4 regions of the Martelella sp. AMO21009 genome follow, and region 1 is predicted to be linked to each of the others. Evidence: riboswitches for the same ligand, from Rfam matches in the RefSeq annotation. Region 1 holds a riboswitch; each other region holds the start of a gene.
What was found. Region 1 has a riboswitch for thiamine pyrophosphate ahead of V6766_RS19400 (ABC transporter permease). Riboswitches for the same ligand answer to the same signal wherever they lie in the genome.
Positions count from the first base shown of each region.

Region 2: another riboswitch for thiamine pyrophosphate. It lies ahead of thiM (hydroxyethylthiazole kinase); the one in region 1 lies ahead of V6766_RS19400 (ABC transporter permease).
Region 3: another riboswitch for thiamine pyrophosphate. It lies ahead of V6766_RS22205 (TRAP transporter large permease); the one in region 1 lies ahead of V6766_RS19400 (ABC transporter permease).
Region 4: another riboswitch for thiamine pyrophosphate. It lies ahead of thiB (thiamine ABC transporter substrate binding subunit); the one in region 1 lies ahead of V6766_RS19400 (ABC transporter permease).

Region 1 covers NZ_JBAKFR010000023.1:4,741-9,951, forward strand. Annotated here, with positions in the region: gene V6766_RS19375 (5-(carboxyamino)imidazole ribonucleotide synthase) at 1-22, shown strand, start outside; gene ykgO (type B 50S ribosomal protein L36) at 150-275, shown strand; gene V6766_RS19385 (hypothetical protein) at 344-937, shown strand; gene V6766_RS19390 (hypothetical protein) at 944-1,147, opposite strand; gene V6766_RS19395 (ABC transporter substrate-binding protein) at 1,303-2,244, opposite strand; gene V6766_RS19400 (ABC transporter permease) at 2,275-3,030, opposite strand; TPP riboswitch at 3,097-3,198, opposite strand; gene V6766_RS19405 (sugar porter family MFS transporter) at 3,413-4,741, shown strand; gene V6766_RS19410 (lysine-2,3-aminomutase-like protein) at 4,844-5,211, opposite strand, start outside.
Region 2 covers NZ_JBAKFR010000003.1:70,769-75,979, forward strand. Annotated here, with positions in the region: gene V6766_RS04625 (CoA-acylating methylmalonate-semialdehyde dehydrogenase) at 1-601, shown strand, start outside; gene V6766_RS04630 (hypothetical protein) at 754-1,515, shown strand; TPP riboswitch at 1,560-1,654, shown strand; gene thiM (hydroxyethylthiazole kinase) at 1,697-2,491, shown strand; gene thiE (thiamine phosphate synthase) at 2,482-3,120, shown strand; gene thiD (bifunctional hydroxymethylpyrimidine kinase/phosphomethylpyrimidine kinase) at 3,117-3,932, shown strand; gene V6766_RS04650 (c-type cytochrome) at 4,043-4,486, shown strand; gene V6766_RS04655 (c-type cytochrome) at 4,633-5,211, shown strand, end outside.
Region 3 covers NZ_JBAKFR010000034.1:32,896-38,106, reverse strand. Annotated here, with positions in the region: gene V6766_RS22215 (GumC family protein) at 1-1,568, shown strand, start outside; gene V6766_RS22210 (lytic murein transglycosylase) at 1,854-2,852, shown strand; TPP riboswitch at 2,940-3,042, shown strand; gene V6766_RS22205 (TRAP transporter large permease) at 3,208-5,004, shown strand; gene V6766_RS22200 (TRAP transporter substrate-binding protein) at 5,019-5,211, shown strand, end outside.
Region 4 covers NZ_JBAKFR010000002.1:109,357-114,567, reverse strand. Annotated here, with positions in the region: gene thiP (thiamine/thiamine pyrophosphate ABC transporter permease) at 1-626, opposite strand, end outside; gene thiB (thiamine ABC transporter substrate binding subunit) at 1,287-2,297, opposite strand; TPP riboswitch at 2,334-2,432, opposite strand; gene V6766_RS02725 (FKBP-type peptidyl-prolyl cis-trans isomerase) at 2,661-3,098, shown strand; gene V6766_RS02720 (glucan biosynthesis protein) at 3,473-5,092, shown strand; gene V6766_RS02715 (hypothetical protein) at 5,076-5,211, shown strand, end outside.

The DNA.
Region 1 (5,211 bases):
GGAAAAGCGCCGCGACGGTTGACTTGGCGGCGATCATTCGCTAGGTAGCGGCCACTGACGGGCGCGCTTTTTCAAGGCGCGCCTTTGAATATCAATACTGACCGCCTTTACTGATCAGTCGAGAGCGGCACAAACAGCGGATCGAAAACATGAAGATCAAGAATTCGCTCAAGGCGCTCAAGTCCCGTCACCGGGAAAACCGTCTGGTGCGCCGCAAGGGCCGGGTATACATCATCAACAAGCAGAACCCGCGCTTCAAGGCCCGTCAGGGCTGAGAAAGTCAGCGCATTATCTGTTTGAATTTTCGCCATGACGGGATACCATTCCCGTCATGCGCTTTTCCGTGTCTGCCATTCTGATCCTCGCCGCCCTGGCCATTGCCGGCCCGCTGCCCGCGTTTGCGCAGGGCAATGCCGCGGATGAACAGATTTCCGAAATGCCCGACTCGGTTGTCGAGGCCGATCCGCTGGACAGGCTTTATGATCGCCTGAAACGCACAAGCGACGCCCGGCAGGCGGCGGATCTCGCCCGTCAGATCGACGAATATCTCGATCGCTCGCCAAGCGCCACGGTTTCCCTGCTGATCGAATGGTCGGATGATTCGGAGAATAACGGCCGCACTGCCGCCGCGCTCGATTTCCTGTCGGAGGCGATCGCGCTGAGGCCGGACGAGGCAGCCCCCTACCGCAAGCGCGCCGTGCTCCATTACACCCATGGCGATCTCGAACGCGCCATGGACGATATCCGCACATCGCTGTCCTTGGAGCCGCGCGACTTCGGCGCGCTCGGCCTGATGGCGACCATCCTCGACAGGACCGGGCGGCAGGAGGCCGCGGTTGCGGTCTGGCGGCGCTATCTCGAATTCTATCCCGCCGACCGCGATGTCGCCGCTTTTGTTGAAACCACGCTCAATGAGCGGGCGGGCAAGCGGATTTAGCCGATTTCAAAAATGCATGACGTGGCGCAGCACCCGGTAGAGCAGGTGGAGCGCGAGCAGCGCGGCGCCGGCGGCCAGGACGAGGTGGGAGAGCGGGGTCAGGAGACTGCCCTCGATGGTGCCCGCGACGTCGGGATATTGATAGAGCAAGATGCGGATGGTGAGGCCCGCAAGCCCGACCACCACCAGCACAAGGCCGGCAAGTTTCATGATCCGATCTCCTGTCGTGAAGGGATAGAGATCGGTCTTTGGATGGCGGTATCGCCGCAATTGTCGTCACAAAAGACCGAAACAGCGAGGCGGCATGCGCGCCGCCTCTTTCAATTCTTTATAATGTGCTTTTGTGGCGATTTAAGGCCGGTCTGTTATTCCTGCGACAGTGAGACCGAGATTGTATCGACCGGCGGCGCTTCGGAGATCAGCCCGTTTTCCGCCATGAATGCGCCGAAACGCTCGTAGCGTGCGGCATCGGAGGCGCCGGGGCGCTTGGCGAAGCGGACGACGGATTCGGCGAAGGCCTGACGGTTCAGTTCGTCGTCGAGATCGGGATAGGCCTTGGCAAAGCTCACCCATGCTTCCTCCGGATGGTTGACGATGAAGACCGTCGCCTTTTCCACAGCTTCGAGGAAGCGCGGCAAGCGATCATCGTCAAGCATGTCGCTGCGGGTCACGTAAATCAGCTCATCATAGACCGGCACGCCATGCTCTTCCGGGAAGAAGGCCTTGCCCTCGTGGCCGGCGATGCGCATCTGCGGCAGTTCGATGTTGCGGAACGAGCCGATGGTCGCGTCAACCTGGCCTGACAGCAGCGACTGGGTGAGCGCGAAGTTGACATTGATGAGCGTGATGTCGTCCCTGGAGAGGCCCGCGTTCTCCAGCATCGTGGCCACCACCGCATCCTCGATGCCTGCCACCGAAAAGCCGATCTTCTTGCCCTTCAGGTCGGCGACGGATTTGATCGGTCCGTCTTTCAGTACCGTCAGCGTGTTGAGGGGCGTCGAGACCAGCGTGCCGAAGCGGACGATATCGATGCCGGCCTCGTGGTCGAGATAAAGATTGGGCTGGTAGTGGATGCCGATATCGACCTTGCCGGTCGCCACCATGCGCGGCACCATGGACGGGTCTGATGGCGGCAGCAGTTCCACATCGAGGCCTTCGTCGGCGAAATAGCCGTTCTCCTGGGCTACCACCAGCGGCCCGTGGTCGGGGTTCACATACCATTCGAGGATCACGTCGAGTTTGTCGGCGGCGCTCGCCAGCCCGGGAGCCAGGGCAAGAGCGGCGACGAATGCGAGTTTCTTCAGCATGTCATTCTCCTGTTTATCTGAGCCGGCCGCTCAATCCTCATGCGACCAGCGGGTGAAGAAGGGAGCGGCGAGATCCACCGCCTTTCGAAACAGCACGGCCTCGAGCGCAAGGATCAGCATGGCGGCGAACACGGTGTCGCTCTGCATGCGGGCGTTGGCCTGGACCATGAGAAAGCCGAGCCCGCCGGCAGACCCAACCCATTCGCCGACCACCGCGCCGAGCGGGGCGAGGGGGGCGGCAATGCGGAGGCCGGAGAACAGATGCGGCATCGCCAGCGGCAGACGGATATCGCGTAGCATCTCGAAATGGTCCGCGCCATCGAGCAGGGCCGCAGCCACGATTTCCGGATCGGTGCGCCTCAACCCGTCGGCGAAGCTGGAGGCGACGGGGAAGAAAACGATGATCGTCGTCATCACCACCTTGGAGGCGATGCCGAAGCCGAACCACAGAACCAGCATCGGCGCGATCACGAACACGGGAAAGGATTGCAGAACTACCAGAACAGGCCAGATGAACCGTCCGATGCGGGGAAAGGCGGCAATGAAAATCGCCGCCGACGCGCCGAAGATCGCGCCCATGGCAAAGCCCGCCAGGATTTCCCTGAGCGTCACCAGAGCTTCCCTGAGCAGCATCGCATGGGCGGTCTGGAATTTTGCCAGCACGGCAAGCGGCGGCGGCAGGATATAGCGCGGCAGCTCGCCGAAAACGATGATCGCCTGCCAGAGCACAAGAAGCCCGGACACGATTGCGAAAAAGGTGAGTGCCGCTGAGAGAGTACGCTTCAATCCCGCTCTCCCCGGCTAAACCGGGCAGCGGAGGCGTCAATAGAGGCTGATTTTCTGGGCGTGTCGCTCAAGACCAAACTCCGTTCCTACGCCGGCATAACCCGGATCAGGTTCAAGGGTTCGGCCATCGGCCATCTCAGTGTCACGGACACACCCCTCGGATGCGTCTTCTATGCCGCGCGCCGGCGCGCCGGTCAAGGGGCTCGGCGGCGAAGTCGGGAACGCCGCTAATATAAACGCTAAGGTCCAAAAGGATTTGACAACGGATGCCGTTTCGACTTTCAACTTTTGGTATAAGGCCGTTTGCGGTTTTCAGCGACGGTTCAAAAACGGGGTCACAAGAGGGGAAGGCGGCAGCCGCCGCCCAAGCGGAGGAAAACCCATGCTCATCGCCATCGTCATTGTGGCAGCGCTGTTCGGCATGCTCTTCGGTTTCGACCAGGGCGTGATTTCCGGCGCTCTGCCGTTCATCAAGCAGGATTTCACGGTTTCGCCCTTCATGGAGGGCGTCATCACCTCGGCCGTGCCGCTCGGCGCGGTGGCGGGCACCGTGCTGGCCATGGTCACCACCGATCGCTACGGGCGTAAGCCGATGCTGATCCTCGGCGCGCTGATCTTCCTGGTCGGTTCGCTGATTTCCGCGCTTGCCTTCAACCAGTATGTTCTGACACTTGCCCGCCTTCTGATCGGCGTCGGCATCGGCGCCTCGGCAATGACCGCGCCGATGTTTCTGGCGGAAGTCGCGCCGGCGCGCATTCGCGGCACCATCGTCTCCGCCTTCCAGTTGATGATCACCATCGGCATCATGGTGTCCTACATGTCGGATGCGGCCTTTGGCGGTTCGGGCGACTGGCGCTGGATGATCGGCGTCGGCGTGTTCCCGTCGATCGTGGCGCTGATCGGCATCCTGCTGTCGCCGGAAACACCGCGCTGGCTGACGCTGAATTCCAATGCCGACAAGGCGCGCGATATCATCGCGAAGCTGCAGCCGGAATCCTCGCCCGCCGAGGTCGACGAGATCATCGCCGAGATCAAGGAGAGTGCCAAGGACGAGGAGGCGACCCCGGCCTGGAGCACCTTCCTGAAGCGCGGCATCCTGCCGGTGACGAGCTTCGCGATGATCGTGTTCGTGCTGCAGCAGCTTTCCGGCATCAACGCGATCATCTACTACGCCCCGGAAATCTTCAAAAATGCCGGCTTTTCCGGCACCACGACCGATCTTCTGGCCACCGTCGGCATCGGCGTCGTCAATGTCGCGCTGACCGTCGTCGCGATGTATCTGGTGGAAAGCATGGGCCGGCGCAAGCTCTTGATCCTCGGCTTTATCGGCACCGCAGCGTCGATGGCGCTGGTAACCGGCGCGACGATGATGGATGTCGCGGCAACGCCCTATCTTGCCATGATCGGCATCTTCGCCTTCATCGCCTTCTTCGCCGTCAGTCTCGGCCCGTTGCCCTGGCTCTATATGGCGGAGCTGTTTCCGCTGCGGCTCAGGTCGCGCGGCATGGCGCTCGCCTCCGTCGCCAACTGGTTCTTCAACTTCCTGGTGGCGCTGGTGTTTCCGGATCTTTTGGCGGGCATCGGCATTGTCGGAACCTTCGCGATCTTCACCTTCTTCTGCGTGGTCGGCATCGTCTACGCGATCGCCGCGGCGCCAGAGACCAAGGGCATTACGCTGGAGGAAATCGAGGCGCGCACCGTCGGCGCGTGAGGGCGGCAGCGCCACCCCTCCAAACGAAGCGATCCTCGCCCTGGCCTTCGCTGAGGGCGAGGCGAAACGGAGATGACGCAGCCGGCAGGGCCAGACTGGCGCTCACCGCCAGTCGGAATAGGAATGTTTTCCGCCCCGGTAATCCGTGACGTCGTATTCGGCCTCTCCGGTTTGCTCCAGATAGGAAGGGCCGATTGGCGCCTTGCCGGCTCCGCCCGGAATATCGAGCACATAGGTCGGCAGGCAGAGCCCGGAGATCGCGCCCTGCAGCGCCCGCATCAGCGCCTGGCCGCGCGCGATCGGCACGGCGAAATGGGCGACGCCCTTGGCCTTGTCGAGATGGTGGAGGTAATACGGCTTGACCCTATTGGCGAGGAGCGTCCTGAACAGGGTCGCCAGCGTTTCGGCATCGTCGTTGATGCCCTTCAGCAGAACCGTCTGGGCAAACAGTGGAATGCCGCCATCGGCAA
Region 2 (5,211 bases), on a different contig from region 1:
CGACAAGCTGAAGCCCCGCATCGCAGCGCTGAAGGTCGGCCCCGGCACAGATCCGGAAGCCGATATGGGCCCGCTGGTGACGGCGGCCGCACTCGAGCGCGTGACCGGCTACATCAACTCGGGCGTGGAAGAAGGCGCCGAACTGGTGGTCGACGGTCGCGATCTGAAGCTGCAGGGCTACGAGAACGGCTATTTCGTCGGCGCGACCCTGTTCGACAAGGTCACCACCGACATGAAGATCTACAAGGAAGAGATTTTCGGCCCGGTCCTCTCCGTCGCCCGCGCGAAGAGCTACGATGAGGCCGCAGAGTGGATAAACGACCACGAATTCGGCAACGGCACGGCGATCTTCACCCGCGATGGTGACGCCGCCCGCGAATTCGCTCACAAGATCAGAGTCGGCATGGTCGGCGTCAACGTGCCGATCCCGGTTCCGATGGCGTTCCACTCCTTCGGCGGCTGGAAGGCCTCGCTGTTTGGCGACCACCACATGCATGGCCCGGAAGGCGTGCGCTTCTACACCCGCCTCAAGACCATCACCCAGCGCTGGCCCAAGGGCATCCGCGCCGGCGCCGAATTCTCGATGCCGACGATGAAGTAATATATAAACGTGACCTCCGCGTCCTGAGTGCGCGGAGGTCACGTGTTTCTGCGGTTGCTCCACGTCTTTCTACATTTGGTTACCAGTGTTAACCTGTCACTACTTTTACGGGTGTCCCGCAGGAACCGGTGGGTATTATGATTCGATTGTTGATGGCCTTCGCGGCGTGCAGCGTATTCGCCTGTGAAGCCTCTGCATGGTTGTTCGAAACGCATCCGCAGCCGACAAGACCGGAAATGACGTTCGAGGAATGGGAATTCGCGACCACCGAACTCGACTACAATCCCCGCATTCCCGATTGCGGTGATTATCTGCGCGGGCACTACGAAATCTATGAAAGACGCTATCCGGCATTCGCAGAGGCGGGAACAGAAGAGGCGCGCTATGAACTCTGGCGCGAATACATCCAGACAGACAGTGCTTTCGACGACCTCAATACCTGCATGACCCTGCCATATGTCATGGCTATGTTCCAGCTGGCAGGCGAGCTACGCATTGACAGCGACCTTATCTATTGCGGCCGTTTTTCCCGTAACCCGGAGACGGAGGGCGAAGTCGAATTCGCTGGACTGATGGAGCGCCTGCAAGACGCGGCGAAAAGAGGCAGCGAGGCGGCCCTTCTCTCATTTCTCATCACCGATGATGGCGAGGGCCTGACTCCTTTGAACCCGGACGTCCTCTACTATCTCCGTGCAAGCCTTACGGGCACGCAGACGGCCGACGAGCAGCGCCTCTTCGATGAAGAATTCATCTACTGGCATCGCGCCTGGAACCAGGACAATCTCGCCGCCCAGCTTTCACCCGAGCGGAAGCGTTTCGTCGAGCAGGCGGTCAAAGATCGCGATCTTGCATCCGTTCTGGCGACCACCGGGCCCTGTGGCGACACCGCGTGGCGCGATCCTGCACCGGAGTAACGCCGCCTCTTTCCGAAGCGACTTTTTCTGTTATAACAACGCCACTAGAGCGACAGGGGCGTCCGTGACAGCGGGCTGAGATGTACCCTTGGAACCTGATCCGGATCATGCCGGCGGAGGGAGTCACTCGGGTTTTCGCTTCGGCTCCCGAGTTCCTCCGCGACGAACAAGGAGGAAGCTGATGGCGGATATCGCCCCCATTCTTCAAAAGATGCGCGCGGACGCGCCGCTTACCCAATGCATCACCAATTATGTGGCGATGAACATCGCGGCCAATGTGCTGCTTGCCGCCGGCGCTTCCCCGGCCATGGTCCACGCCAAGGAAGAAGCCGGTGAATTCGCCGGCATCGCGTCCGCCGTCACCATCAATATCGGCACGCTTTCGCCCGAATGGCTTGCCGGCATGAAGGCGGCGATCGAGACGGCGAATGGCAAGCAAACGCCCTGGGTATTTGATCCCGTCGCCCATTTCGCCACCGGCTTCAGAGCCAGGGCCGCACGCGAAATTCTCGACCTCAGCCCCACGATCCTGCGCGGCAATGCTTCCGAAATCCTCGCCTTCTCCGGCGCCACCAGCGCCGGCAAGGGCGTCGATGCCGGCGACAGCGTCGCCGCCGCTGAAGAGACGGCGAAGGCGCTCGCCCGCGAACGCAACATGGTCGTGGCCGTCACCGGCGAACGCGATTTTGTGACCGATGGAAGCCGCGTCGCCCGCATCGGCGGCGGCTCGGCGCTGATGCCGCGGGTGACGGCGCTCGGCTGCGCGCTGACGGCGCTTGTCGGCGGCTATGCCGGCGCATGGCGCGACGACGCCTTCGGGGCCACGGTCGCGGCGCTTGCCCATTACGCGGTGGCCGGCAGCCGCGCGCATCGAAAGGCGGAAGGCCCCGGCTCGTTTCAGGTCCATTTCCTCGATGCGCTTGCCGCCGTGACACCCGAAGCGCTTGACCTTGAAGCGGAGATTGAATGGCCATGAAATTCGACCTTTCCCTCTATCTCGTTCTCGACCCGGACCTTTGCGGCGACTATGGCATGGTCGCCACCACCAGGGATGCCATTGCCGGCGGGGCGACCATGGTGCAACTCCGCATGAAGCACGCCACGACCCGCGAGCGCATCGATATGGGCCTCGCGCTGAAACAGGTCACGGCCGGAACGCCGTTCCGCCTGATCATCAATGACGACGTCGAGGCCGCCATCGCGATCGATGCCGACGGCGTTCATGTCGGCCAGGAGGATGCCCATCCGCGGGAGGTGCGGGAAATGATCGGCGACGACAAGATTCTCGGCGTTTCCGTCAATGGCCTCGACGTCGCGCGCGCCTTCGATCCCACCGGCATCGACTATATCGGCGCCGGGCCGGTGTTCGCCACCAGCACGAAATCCGACCATGCGCTGCCGGTGGGTTTTGCCGGCCTTTCCTCGATGATCGACCTTTGCGGATTGCCCGCGGTTGCCATCGGCGGGTTGAAAGGGGAGCATGTGGCGTCCACATTCAAAAGCGGGGCCGACGGGATCGCCGTCGTTTCGGCCATTTGCGGCCAGCCCGACCCATATCAGGCGACGGCGGATCTTGCCGAAGCCATCCGGAAGGCGAAGCAATGATCGCAAACATCCTCTCGATCGCCGGTTCCGATCCCTCGGGCGGCGCCGGCATTCAGGCCGACCTCAAGACCTTTTCCGCGCTTGGTACATACGGCATGGCCGCGCTCACCGGGCTGACGGCGCAGAACACGCGCGGCGTCACCGGCGTGCACGAGGTTCCCTCGGCCTTCGTCGCCGAACAGATCGCCGCGATCTTCGATGACGTGAAGGTCGACGCGATCAAGATCGGCATGGTCGTCAACGCCAATATCGCCGTCACCATCGCCGACAGCCTGCGCCACCATGTGGAGGTGCCGGTCGTGCTCGATCCGGTCATGGTCGCCAAGGGCGGCCACCGGCTGCTGCCGGAAGATGCCATCGAGGCGCTGAAGGAGCACCTTATACCGCTTGCCGCCGTGCTGACGCCAAACCTGCCCGAGGCCGCCGCCCTGCTCGATGCCGATACGGCTACCACCCGCGATCAGATGATCGAGCAGGCGACCGCGCTGAGAGGCCTCGGCGCGCAGGCGGTGCTGCTGAAGGGCGGCCATCTGGAGGGATCGGAAAGCCCGGATCTGCTGGTCACCGCCAATGGCCATGAATGGCTGGAGGGCGCGCGCATCGATACCGCCAACACCCACGGCACCGGCTGCACGCTTTCAAGCGCGATCGCGGCCGAGATCGGCAAGGGCGTTCCGCTTTCGGAAGCGGTTGCGAATGCCAAACGCTATGTCGTCGCCGCGATCGCGGCCTCGGACAGCCTCCATGTCGGCTCCGGCCATGGGCCGACCCATCATTTCCATGCGCTGTGGGGCGAAGTCACCAAAACGTGATGCCGTCGACCCGCAGTCAGCCGCCGTTCATCTTTTCTACGCTAATCCTGCCCCTAGCTTCCAAACAGAGGCTGCGTATACTGCTGCCTGAGCAACGAAGGAGGCTTTGGATGAAAAACGGATTTATGATCGCCGGCGCTGTCGCGCTCTGTCTCAGCGCGGGTTTTGCGGTCGCAGAGGATGGACCGCAGATGCTGCGCCAGGACGACATGAAGGCGATCGGCAAGGCCATGGGCCAGCTCGGCGCGATCGCCAAGGGCGAAAACGCCTACGACCCGATCGTGGTTCAGGGCGCGCTCTCCGATATTTCCACCAACATCACCGATTTCACGACTCATTTCCCGGATGATTCGAAAACCGGAAACGGCACCGAGGCAAGCCCGGCGATCTGGGAAAACATGGACGACTTCGAGGCCCATGCGCAAAAACTCGCCGATGACGCCGACGCTTTGCTGGCCGACCTGCCGGCCGATCAGGCCGCCGTTGGAGCTGCCATGAAGACGCTGGGCGCCAGTTGCGCGGCCTGCCACAAGCTCTACCGCGTCGACAAATAGAGCCCTCTCATTGTCTTGTCGCAGTTCCGGGCGTTGGAGCGGTTCCCCGTTTGCCCGGAACTGCTGTTTTTTGTTGAAATTCGGGAACAGGGAGACCCGGCGTGAAAAAGCTGACGATCATCGTATTGGCTGTCGCCGCCCTGTTCATGGGGGCGGCCTTTGTGGTTGCCTTCACCCCGCCGAAGCTCGACCCGGCGGACTATCAGGATTTGCAGGCCGCCGATCCGCATAATGGCGCGAAGATGTTCTGGGCCGGCCAATGCGCTGGCTGCCATGCCGCCCCGGGCGCAACCGGCGAGGAGAAGCTTGTCCTGTCCGGCGGTCACCCGATCGAAAGCGATTTCGGAACCTTCTATGCCCCCAACATCTCGCCTGACAAGCAGGAAGGCATCGGCGACTGGTCGCTGATGGACTTCGCCAATGCGGTGAAGAAGGGCGTTGGCCCGCACGGGCGCAATCTCTACCCCTCCCTGCCCTACACCTCCTATGTGCGGATGAAGGATCAGGACGTGAAGGACCTTCACGGCTACATCATGACGCTGCCGCCGAGCGACACGCCCAGCAAGCCGCATGATGTCGACTTCCCGTTCAATGTCCGGCTGGGGCTGTCGTTCTGGAAAAAGCTGTTCTTCGTCAACGAACCGCGGGTTCAGCTCGCCGACGCCTCGCCCGAGATCATGCGCGGGCAGTATCTTGTCGAAGGACCGGGCCATTGCGGCGAGTGC
Region 3 (5,211 bases), on a different contig from region 1:
AGGCGGCGCTGATCGCCGACACGATCGCCGAGCAGTATGTGCAGCGCCAGATCGATGTCAAACGCGGCGCGACGGTCGATGCGATCGACTGGCTCAGCGAGCGCGTCGCCGAACTGAAGGTCGCGCTCGAAAAATCCGAAAATGCGGTAAAGCAGTTCAAGACCGATACGCCGCTGACCACGCCGGAAGTGTTGAGCGGGCTGGAGCGGCAATTGAAGTCGATCCGGGATCGCATCACCGAGACGCGCCAGAGGGTCGAGGCTTCCGACGCCTTGCTTGCGAAACTCGAGCAGGCTTCATCTTTTGAAGACAAAGCCGTTCTGCTGGGGGACCCGACGCTCATCGATCTCTCAGCCACCGCTCCTCGCAATAGGAGCGATGCCGCGCGTTTCGAAGCGAGACTGGAGACCCTGCTCGTCGACCGCCGCAGGGACGCGGCCGAGACCAAGAGTCAGCTTGCCTCTCTGGAGACCGCTGAGGCGGCACTTGAGAAGAAGATTCAGGCCGAAAGCGCTGCCTATCTCGAACTGGAGCAGTTGACGCGGGAAGCGGAAGCCAACCGGACACTTTACGAATATTTCCTGGCACGCCTGAAGGAGACATCCGCGCAGCAGGGGATACAGCAAGCGGACAGCGTCATTCTTTCCTATGCCGTCGTTCCGGAGAAGGCGAGCGAACCGTCCAAGAGCCGGATCGTCCTTCTTGCCGGTCTTGTGGGGCTTGTTTTCGGTGGCCTGCTCAGCCTGCTGATCGAGATGCGGAACAGAACCTTCAAGTCATCGCAGGAACTCGAGGAACTGGCCGGCTTGCCGGTCGTCGGCATGTTGCCTCTGGTGCCGGCGAAACACCGGAGCGATCTCTTCCACTACCTTCAGACGCATTCGACCTCACCGTTTGCCGAGGCGATACGCAATCTCAGAACGTCGGTTGTGCTTGCCAATCTCGACAAGCCGCCACAGGTGATCATGCTTTCGTCTTCCATTCCCGGCGAGGGTAAAACGACAAGCAGTATCGCTCTGGCGCTCAATTTCGTGAGCATGGGCAAGAAGGTTCTTCTGATCGAAGGCGATCTGCGGCGACTGACCTTCCAGCAGTATTTCGGCAATTCCAGAACCGACGCCGGTCTGATCTCCGTGCTTTCGGGCAAGCAGACTCTGGAGGAAACCGTTTTCCACAGCGAAGGGCTGGATCTCGATGTTCTTTTTGGCGAACGCTCGCCGAAAAATGCGGCCGATGTTCTTTCATCCAGGAAGATGGATGAGCTGCTTCGCGAGGCTCGTTCAAAGTACGACTTCATCATCGTCGACGCGCCGCCGGTGCTGATCGTGCCCGATGCGCGTGTTCTGAGCCAGTTCGTCGATGCCATCCTCTTCGTCGTCAAATGGGATTCGACCCACCATCACCAGGTCGAAGAAGCGATCCGTTCCTTCGAGGAAGGCAAGATCGAGGGGTTGGTCCTCAATCAGATCGATCCGAACGGATTCAAGCGCTATGGCTATAATTACGGCTATGGCTATGGCTATGCCGCCCACTATGGCGACAAGTATTACGATACGGACGACGACTAGCGCCTTGCCAGCCCCTGTTGCACAGCGGAGAAAACCTTTCGCCGCTGTGCTTTCGCATCTCCATAAAATAGACGCAAGCGCGTGCTCTTTCGGTCAGGAGGCCGATGCGCTAGGTTTGCGCACGAATGGAGCGGGGTTATCTGTATGTATCTGACGCGACGCGTGTTTTCTCTTGGGGTGATTGCCGCGACGCTTTCAGCGTGCACGAACAGCTCGGTTGGCAGTTTTTCTTCCGTCGCCGATCCGGCGATGCGGCCGGTGGCCAATTCTGAGTGGAACGCGTGGGTGGCTGGCTTCAAGCAGCGGGCGGCGGCGCGCGGGATTTCCAACGACACGTTGACGGCGGCCTTCGCCAATGCCGGATACACGCCGGGGGTCATTGAGCAGGACCGCAACCAGACGGAATTCAAGCGCACGCTGGAAGACTATCTGGCCATTGCCGGCTCCGATGAGCGGATCGCCAAGGGGCGCGCCAATTATGCCCGCTACCGCGATGTTCTGGAGCGGATCGAGGCGACCTATGGCGTCGACGCCAATGTGATTGTCGCCATCTGGGGCCTGGAAAGCATGTACGGCGAACGGCGCGGCAGCATTCCGGTTGTGTCGTCGCTTTCGACGCTGGCCGTCGAGGGGCGGCGCGGTGCTTTCTTCGAAAGCCAGTTGGTCGGGGCGATGCGGATCCTGCAGAACGGCGATATCACGCCCGAACGGATGACCGGAAGCTGGGCCGGCGCCATGGGGCACACCCAGTTCATCCCCACCTCCTATCTCGGCTATGCCGTCGATTTCAACGGTGACGGGCGGCGCGATATCTGGGAGGCCGACCCGACCGATGCGCTTGCCAGCACCGCGAACTATCTTGCCCGCTCGGGTTGGCGGAAAGGTCAGCCCTGGGGCGGCGAGGAGGGCTCGCTCGGCGCTGCCGTTGATGGCACCAGGATACAGCCGCAGGCGGGCGGTCCGGTCTTCGTCGTGGGGCACAATTTCAACGTCATCAAGCGCTACAACAATTCCACCAATTATGCGCTGGGCGTGGGATATCTCGCCGACCGGATCGCGGGCGCCGGCCCGCTCAGGGGCAGTTTTCCCGATGACAGTTACGGCTTCAGCGCCGACCAGCGCAAGGAGCTGCAGTCGCGGCTTTCGGCGGCGGGCTACGATGCCGGCACCATCGACGGCGTGTTCGGCGACCAGACCCGCGCCGCGATCACGGCCTATCAGCGGCAGAACGGGCTGAATGTCACGGGCGAACCGTCCATGGCTCTGCTGCAAAGGCTTCGGTAAAACCCGTTGGCAAGTTGTCTTGCGTTGCCGCCAGACGCCACGTTTCCGGCATGCCATTGACAGCGCCCTAAAAGCCGGACAAAACCTGACTATTCCGAGGGGTGCATCCTGCGATGCTGAGACGGCGGTGAGCCGGACCCTTGAACCTGATCCGGGTCATACCGGCGTAGGAACGGAAAATCTGGCCGCTCTGCCATAACCTTTCTCTTCTCCGCCGGTCTCCTTGATTGCAACATCCTGGGGATCGCATCATGAAGTCTTGCCGTCCAATGCCATGCGCGGGCCGCCGATGGTCCAGCCGTCCGAACGGCTGTTTTGAGACAGGCGTTGCCCGCGAACGGCATCGTCCATGCCCATGACGGCGGTCCGCAGCACCGCCGGACGGTTTGCGGAGGCACTGGAAGCCGCGCTCGGCCTGCTCGCCGCCGTCATCCTGATGGCGATGCTCGCTCTCGTCGTGGCGGGCGTCGTGTTGCGCTATGTCTTCCACACCGGCGTCGTCGGCATGGAGGATCTGGGCATCTGGCTGAATATCGCGCTGATCTCGGCCGGCCTGCCGCTTACCCTTTCGGGCCCGCTGTCGATGCGGCTCGATGGTCTTGCACGGCTGCTGCCCGATCGGGCATCTGGCCTGCTCGCTGTCGTTGCCGATGGCTTCAGCGTCGTCGCGGGGCTGATCCTGTGCCTCGGCGGCCGTGAGGCGATCGCCTTGCTTGGCGGAATGTCGCCAACGCTCGGGGTTCCGGAATGGGTGCGCCTCGCCTTTCCCGCAGCGGGCGGGCTGGGTCTGCTCGTGCTGCTCTGCCTGCGCCGCCTGGAGCGGTCGAACGGCGCACGGCTAATCTTCGGGTTCGCGCTCGGCGGGTTTCTTTACTGGGCTGTCGGCCGGTTCGCGATCGATATCACCCTGCCGGCCAGCCTGCCGCTCGCGCTGGCCGCCGCGCTCGGCCTCATTTCCGGCGCGCCGCTTGCCCATGTGTTTCTGGCGTCATCCTATGGCGCGATCGCCTTCGGGGCGTTGCAGACGGAGCAGGCGATCATCGCCAATACCGTTGCCGGCATGTCGAAATTCCTGCTGCTGGCGATCCCGTTCTTTCTGCTTGCCGGCGCGTTTCTGAAGCTCTCGGGAGCGGCCGGCAAACTCGTGGCGTTCGCGGCCTCGCTCGTCGGTCATTATCGTGGCGGCTTGGCGCAGACGACGCTGTTGACCGGGGTTCTCTTCTCAGGCGCGTCCGGTTCCTCGGTCGCCAATGCTGCCTTTGCCGCCTCGACCTTCCATCCAGAACTGGTGCGCCACGGCTATCCGCCCGCCCGCGCCGGCGCGCTTGTCGCGGCCTCCTCGGTTCTCGACAACGTCATCCCGCCCTCAATCGCCTTTCTCATTCTGGCGACGGCGACCAATCTTTCCGTCGGCGCGCTGCTTGTCGGCGGGCTGTTTGCCGGCCTTCTGATGGCGGCGTTTCTCGCCGTCGCCATAAGGCTCGCGATGGGGGCCGCGAGCGGCGCGCCGCCGGCTTCGGCCAAAATGCGCAGGCGGGCCGGGATCGCGGCCCTACCGGCCTTCGGCCTCGGTCTGATCGTGGTGTTCGGCATTCGCCTGGGCATTGTCACGACGACGGAGGCGGCGGGCCTTGCCGCCCTTTACACGCTGATCCTGGCGGCAACGTCCCGCCGCTCCGGTTCCAGCATTGTCGCCGCCTTCCGCCAGTCGGCGGCAGAGGCGGCGGCGATCGGTCTCCTGATCGGCGCGGCGGCCCCCGTCGCCTTCCTGCTCGCGATCGATGATATCGCCGGTCTGGTGCGCCACCTCGCCGGCCTGTTCGGGGGCAGCGCCGTTGCCGTTCTCCTGCTCGCCAATGGGATCCTGCTGATTGCGGGCCTGGTGATGGATATCGGGGCGGCGATCCTGCTGCTTGGCCCTGTGCTTCTGCCGGTTGCCGTTGCCGCCGGGATCGATTCGATCCGTTTCGGCGTCGTCCTCGTCGTCAATCTGATGATCGGCGGGCTCACGCCGCCGGTCGGCATGCTGGCCTTCGTGGTCGGCGGCGTCACCGGCCTTCCGCCGGAAAGCCTGTTCAGGGCGATGTGTCCTTTTCTTCTGGCGCTTCTCGCAGCCCTGTTCGTCCTCATCCTCTTTGCCGTTCCCGTATGAAAGGTTTGTCTGCCATGACTACGCTCAACCGTCGCCATCTCCTGAAAACAGGCGCCGCGGCCGCCGCAGTGCTTGCTGCGCCCGCCTATCTGCGAACCGCCAGCGCCGCCACGCGCGATGTCGTCATCGCCTCGCTCCTCGGCGAGGATAAGCCGGAAACCATGGTCTGGCGCTTCTTCGCCGATGCGGTCGAACAGCGGCTTCCGG
Region 4 (5,211 bases), on a different contig from region 1:
AACGAGGTGGCGCACAGCATGAAGATCAGCCCGGCGACGCCGGCGATCAGCGGCGCGATCACCGGCCATTCGACAAAGCGGAACACCGCGCGGCCGGGCATGGCGAGCATCGCCGCCGATTTGAAATATTCCTGCGGCACCCGCTCCAGCCCCGCCAGAAACAGGCGGGCGGCGAGCGGCAGGTTGAAATAGACATGGGCCAGCAGAATGCCCTGCAGGCCGTAGATCTGGAGCGGCCGGCCGAGGCCCGCCAGCGTCAGCAGATCGTTGAATATCCCCTGCCGGCCCCAGATGCCGATCAGTCCCAGCGCGCCGATCAGCACCGGCAGGCCGAGCGGCACCGCCATCAGCCGCACGATCCAGAGCCGGCCCGGAAAATGCGGCCGCCGCGCCAACGCCAGCGCGACCGGAATGGCCAGCGCCACCGAAATCAGCGTCGACAGCGTGGCCTGCCACAGCGTGAAACGCAGGATGCGCCAGACATAGGGCTCGTCGAACACCGCGATAGAAGCCTGCAGCCGTCCGAAGCCGGAGAGCGCGACAATGGCGATGGCGATAAAGCCGATCACGCCGGCGAGGGCTGCGATGCCGTAGCCATAGCTGCGGCGGCGTTCGGAGGAGGACATCAGCACGGGGCGGCCCTCTCGCTCAGGCGCAGGCGGGCGGGTGGGCCCGGCGGCGTCTGGATGGGAAAGCGGCGAGCCGCCGTGGAGCCAGCCCACGGCCTCGGCTATAAAGGAGTGGGTCTGTTGCATGCAGGTGCGGCGTCTTGCTCCCAATATTCTCTCCCGCTGGCGGGAGAGATGCCCCGAAAGGGGCAGTGAGGGTGGCGGGGCATTTCAAATTGTGAGAGCGGTCGCGGTGATAGGCTCCCCCCTCACTGTCGCTGTCGCGACATCTCTCCCCTCCGGGGCGAGAAGGTTTGGGGGCTATGCGGCATGGTTCGCCGCAGTATGCTGGAGGTGAGGCAATGTCACGCACCCACCGCTCAGCCAGCCCACCACCTCGCCTATAAAGGAGCGGGTCTGTTGCTTCGGGGCGCGGCACCTTGCTCCCAATACTCTCTCCCGCTGGCGGGAGAGATGCCCCGAAAGGGGCAGTGAGGGTGGCGCGGCATCTCAAAACGTGAGGGCGTTCGCGGTGATAGACTGCCCCCTCACTGTCGCTGTCGCGACATCTCTCCCCTCCGGGGCGAGAAGATTGGGGGGCTCTGCGGCGCGGTTCGCCGCACTGCGCCAGAGGCGAGGTAGCCTCGCGCCCTCGCCTCACCGCCGGACCTATCGCTCTCACCGCGCGCTCATGGCGTTCAGCCATTCGTCGATCCATTTCTGGCGGTTTTCAGCGACGACGTCGGGGGCAAATTGCAGGGTCTTTTGCGGCTTCACGGCGTTTTCGAAGGCGGCGGGCAGCGGCTCGCTGGTCGCGGCCGCCGGCATCATCCAGTTATGGGTCGGGATCGCGTCCTGGAAGCCGGGGGTCAGGATGAATTCGAGGAAGGACCTTGCAAGGTCGGGATCATCGGCCATCGTCGTCATGCCGGCGACCTCGATCTGGATGTAAAGCCCGTCCTTGAAATCGATCGCCCTGTAGCGGTCGCTCCCCTCCTCGATCTCGTGATAGGCCGGCGATGTGGTGTAGGACAGCACCATAGGCGCCTCGCCGCTGGTGAACAGCCCGTAGGCCTCCGACCAGCCCGGCGCGACCGTCAGGATACGGTCGGAGAGTTTTTCCCATTGGGCGGCGGCGTCATCGCCATAGACCGATTTCATCCACAGCAGCATGCCGAGGCCCGGCGTGGAGGTGCGCGGATCCTCGATCACCAGTTTCTGGTCGGCGGGGCCGTTCACCAGTTCGTCGAGCGTTGTCGGCGGGTTGTCGATGCTTTCGGTGTCGTAGACGATGTCGAACCAGCCGTAATCGAAGGGCACGAAGATATCATCGGAAAAGCCGCCAGGAATATCGGCCGCCTCGGTCGAGACGCCGGATTTGGCGAAGAAGCTGGTTTCCTTCGCCTCGTGGATGAGGTTGTTGTCGAGGCCGAGAACGATATCGGCCGGGCTCGACTGGCCTTCGAGCTTCAGCCGGTTGAGGAGCGCAACGCCGTCCTCGACGCTGACGAATTTCAGCGTGCAGTCGCAGGTCTTCTCGAAGGCGTCCTTCACCACCGGCCCCGGGCCCCATTCGGCATCGAAACTTTCATAGGTATAGACGGTGAGGACCTTGTTCTCCTGAGCGCCCGCCGGCAGCGCCGGAAGGGCCGCAAGCGCGAGAATGGCGATGGTCGTGCGATAGGTCATGACGCCTCCTTGTGTTCGGTAACTGAGGGGAAAACGGCGTCCTGCGCGTCTAATCCCTCCGCCGGTGCTAGCCGGATCAGGTTCTTCGGGTTGGCTCAAAGCCTCTCAGCGAAAATCGCACCCCGTTAGAGCTGACCAAACACCTATCGCGGCGGTCCCGGCATTTCAAGTGGCGCGCGATTTGAAAAAACGGCCCGGAAGCATTAGGTAAAGGGCTTGTCCGGCGCGCCGGACGAAAAGTCGGTCGTCATGCGAAATAAAGTGTGTCGGCTCATCCTTCAGGGGCGAAAGCACTCTGGAAAACCGAAAACGGCGCGGCCGATCTCGGCCAGCGTGCAGTGTTTCAAGGAAGGAGCACACGAGATGACAGAAGCAAAAGCGGGCGATACCGTTCGTATTCACTACACCGGAACCCTTAATGACGGTTCGACCTTCGACAGTTCCGATGGCCGCGAGCCGCTGGAATTCACCGTCGGCGCCGGCCAGATCATTCCCGGCCTCGACCGCGAGATCGCCGGCATGAATGTTGGCGACAGCCGCGACGTGAAGGTCGATTCCAGCGAAGCCTATGGCCCCCATGACCCGCAGAAGGTGCAGGTCGTGCCGCGCTCCGCCATGCCGCAGGAAGTGGAAGTTGCCCCCGGCATGCAGCTTCAGGCGCGCACGCCAGATGGCCAGACCGTGCCGCTGATCGTGACCAAGGTCGAGGAACAGGAAGTCACCGTTGACGCCAATCATCCGCTCGCGGGCCAGGATTTGAATTTTGCGGTGGAACTGGTCGAGATCGTGAAGGCCGCCTGATCAGGGCCTGCCGCACGGGTTTTCCGACTATGTGAAAATATTGCGGCGCGAAGGTGGCACATTGCCATGATTTTGCCATTCTTTGGCTGAATGGCTTTGCTAATAATGGGCTGGTACGCAAAAGTGTGTGTCAGCCCTTTTTGGTGAGCCATCCTCATGCCGGATTCCCGGAACGTCTATTTTATCGATCGAAAATATTCTTCTTCAGCGATGGAACCGAAACGGGCCTGCCTCGTTTGTGACTCGTCCGCGCCCGTCTGGCGCCGGGCATTCGCGCAACCGCGCCTGCGCGCTTCCGGCGGGCGAAGGGAATGAGTATGCTGCTCTGCACCATTTCATTTTATCTATCCATTTAAAGCCAACGGGATTTACGCATGAAGAGACGAACCTTTCTGGCCCAGACCGCGGTCGGCGCGCTCGCTCTTTCGGGGGTGGGCGGCAAGGCCTTCGCGCAGCAGGCGGTCGAGCCGGGAAAGATGCCGGAAGCCAACGCAACGGTCGAGGCGTCAGCGCCGCCTCCTGACGCGTTCAATTTCGACACGCTTACCGAACAGATGAAGGCCAAGGCCGGGGAGGCTTACGAGGAGCCCTCTCAGGAGGTCCCCGAACCGTTCCGGGACCTTCAATATGATGATTACCGCGCGATCCGCTACGATCCCAACAAGGCGATCTGGCGCGACCAGTCCGATTTTCAGCTTCAGGCCTTCGCGCTCGGCTGGCTGTTCAAGACGCCGGTTGATATCTACGAGGTCGCCGACGGCGTTGCGCAGAAGCTCGAATTCACCGGCGATGACTTCATCTACCGCGCGCCGCTGGACGTCGAGCAGTTCCACGGCGTCAAGCTGCCAGGGGTCGCGGGCTTCCGGATCAACTATCCGCTGAACCGGTCGGAGGTCTCCGACGAGCTGATCTCGTTCCTGGGTTCGTCCTATTTCCGCGCGCTCGGCCAGAACAATCTCTATGGCCTTTCGGCGCGCGGCCTTGCGATCAACACCGCGACCAGCCAGGGCGAGGAGTTTCCGCGCTTTTCCGCCTTCTACATCATGCGGCCGGGCACGGAGAAGGACAAGATCACCGTTTTTGCGGCGCTTGATGGTCCGAGCGTGACCGGCGCCTACCGTTTCGTGATCACGCCGGGCAAGAATACGCGCATGGATGTCACCGCGCGACTCTTTTTCCGGAACGATATCGAGCGTCTCGGCGTTGCCCCTATGACTTCCATGTTCCTGTTCGGTCCCGCCAACCATCATGCCTTTGATGATTATCGGGAGCGGGTCCACGACAGCGAGGGTCTCAAGATCGTGCGTGCCGACGGCACCGAGCTTTGGCGCAATCTGCAGAATGCCAAGACGCTCGCCAATTCGTTCTTCGGCGAAACCAATCCGCGGGCGTTCGGCCTCTACCAGCGCCATCGCGCGTTCGAGGATTACCAGGACGCCGAGGCCCATTACGAGCGGCGGCCGTCGCTTCTGGTGGAGCCGGCCGGAAACTGGGGCAAGGGTACGATTTCGCTGGTCGAGATCCCGACCGATAAGGAAGTCAACGACAATATCGTCTGCTTCTGGCAGCCGGAAGCGCCCGCCAAGAAAGGCGGATCGGCCGAGTTTGGCTACCGGCTGACCTGGGGCGCGATCGAGGAAGACCAGGCCCGGCTTGCCCGCGTCATCGATATCCGCAGCGGCGAGGGCGGCGTGTCCGGTGTGGCCAATGACAATGACGACGTGCGCAAGCTCGTGGTCGATTTCGCCGGCGGCCCGCTGGATGACATGGCGGCCGGCTCGGAACTGCAGGAACGCCTGCACATTACCAATGGCGAGGTCGCACATTCCACGGTCTCGGCGATCAGAGGTCAGGGAGTCTGGCGTCTGGCAATCGATATCAAGCCCGCCGGCGATGCGCCGGTGGAAATTGTCGGGGCGCTGACGGACGGCAGCCGCGACGTGAGTGAAATCTGGTTATATCAGTGGAGAAAAGGCGATGACCAACCAAATTGACGGGTCGGATCAGCACATGGAATTCAGCCGGTTTCTGCCGGCGGCCGCGCCGCTTCCCATGCCCGAGCAGCTTCTCGAGCGCCCGCGCCGTCGCGGCGTGATCGCCACGATCCTGTCGC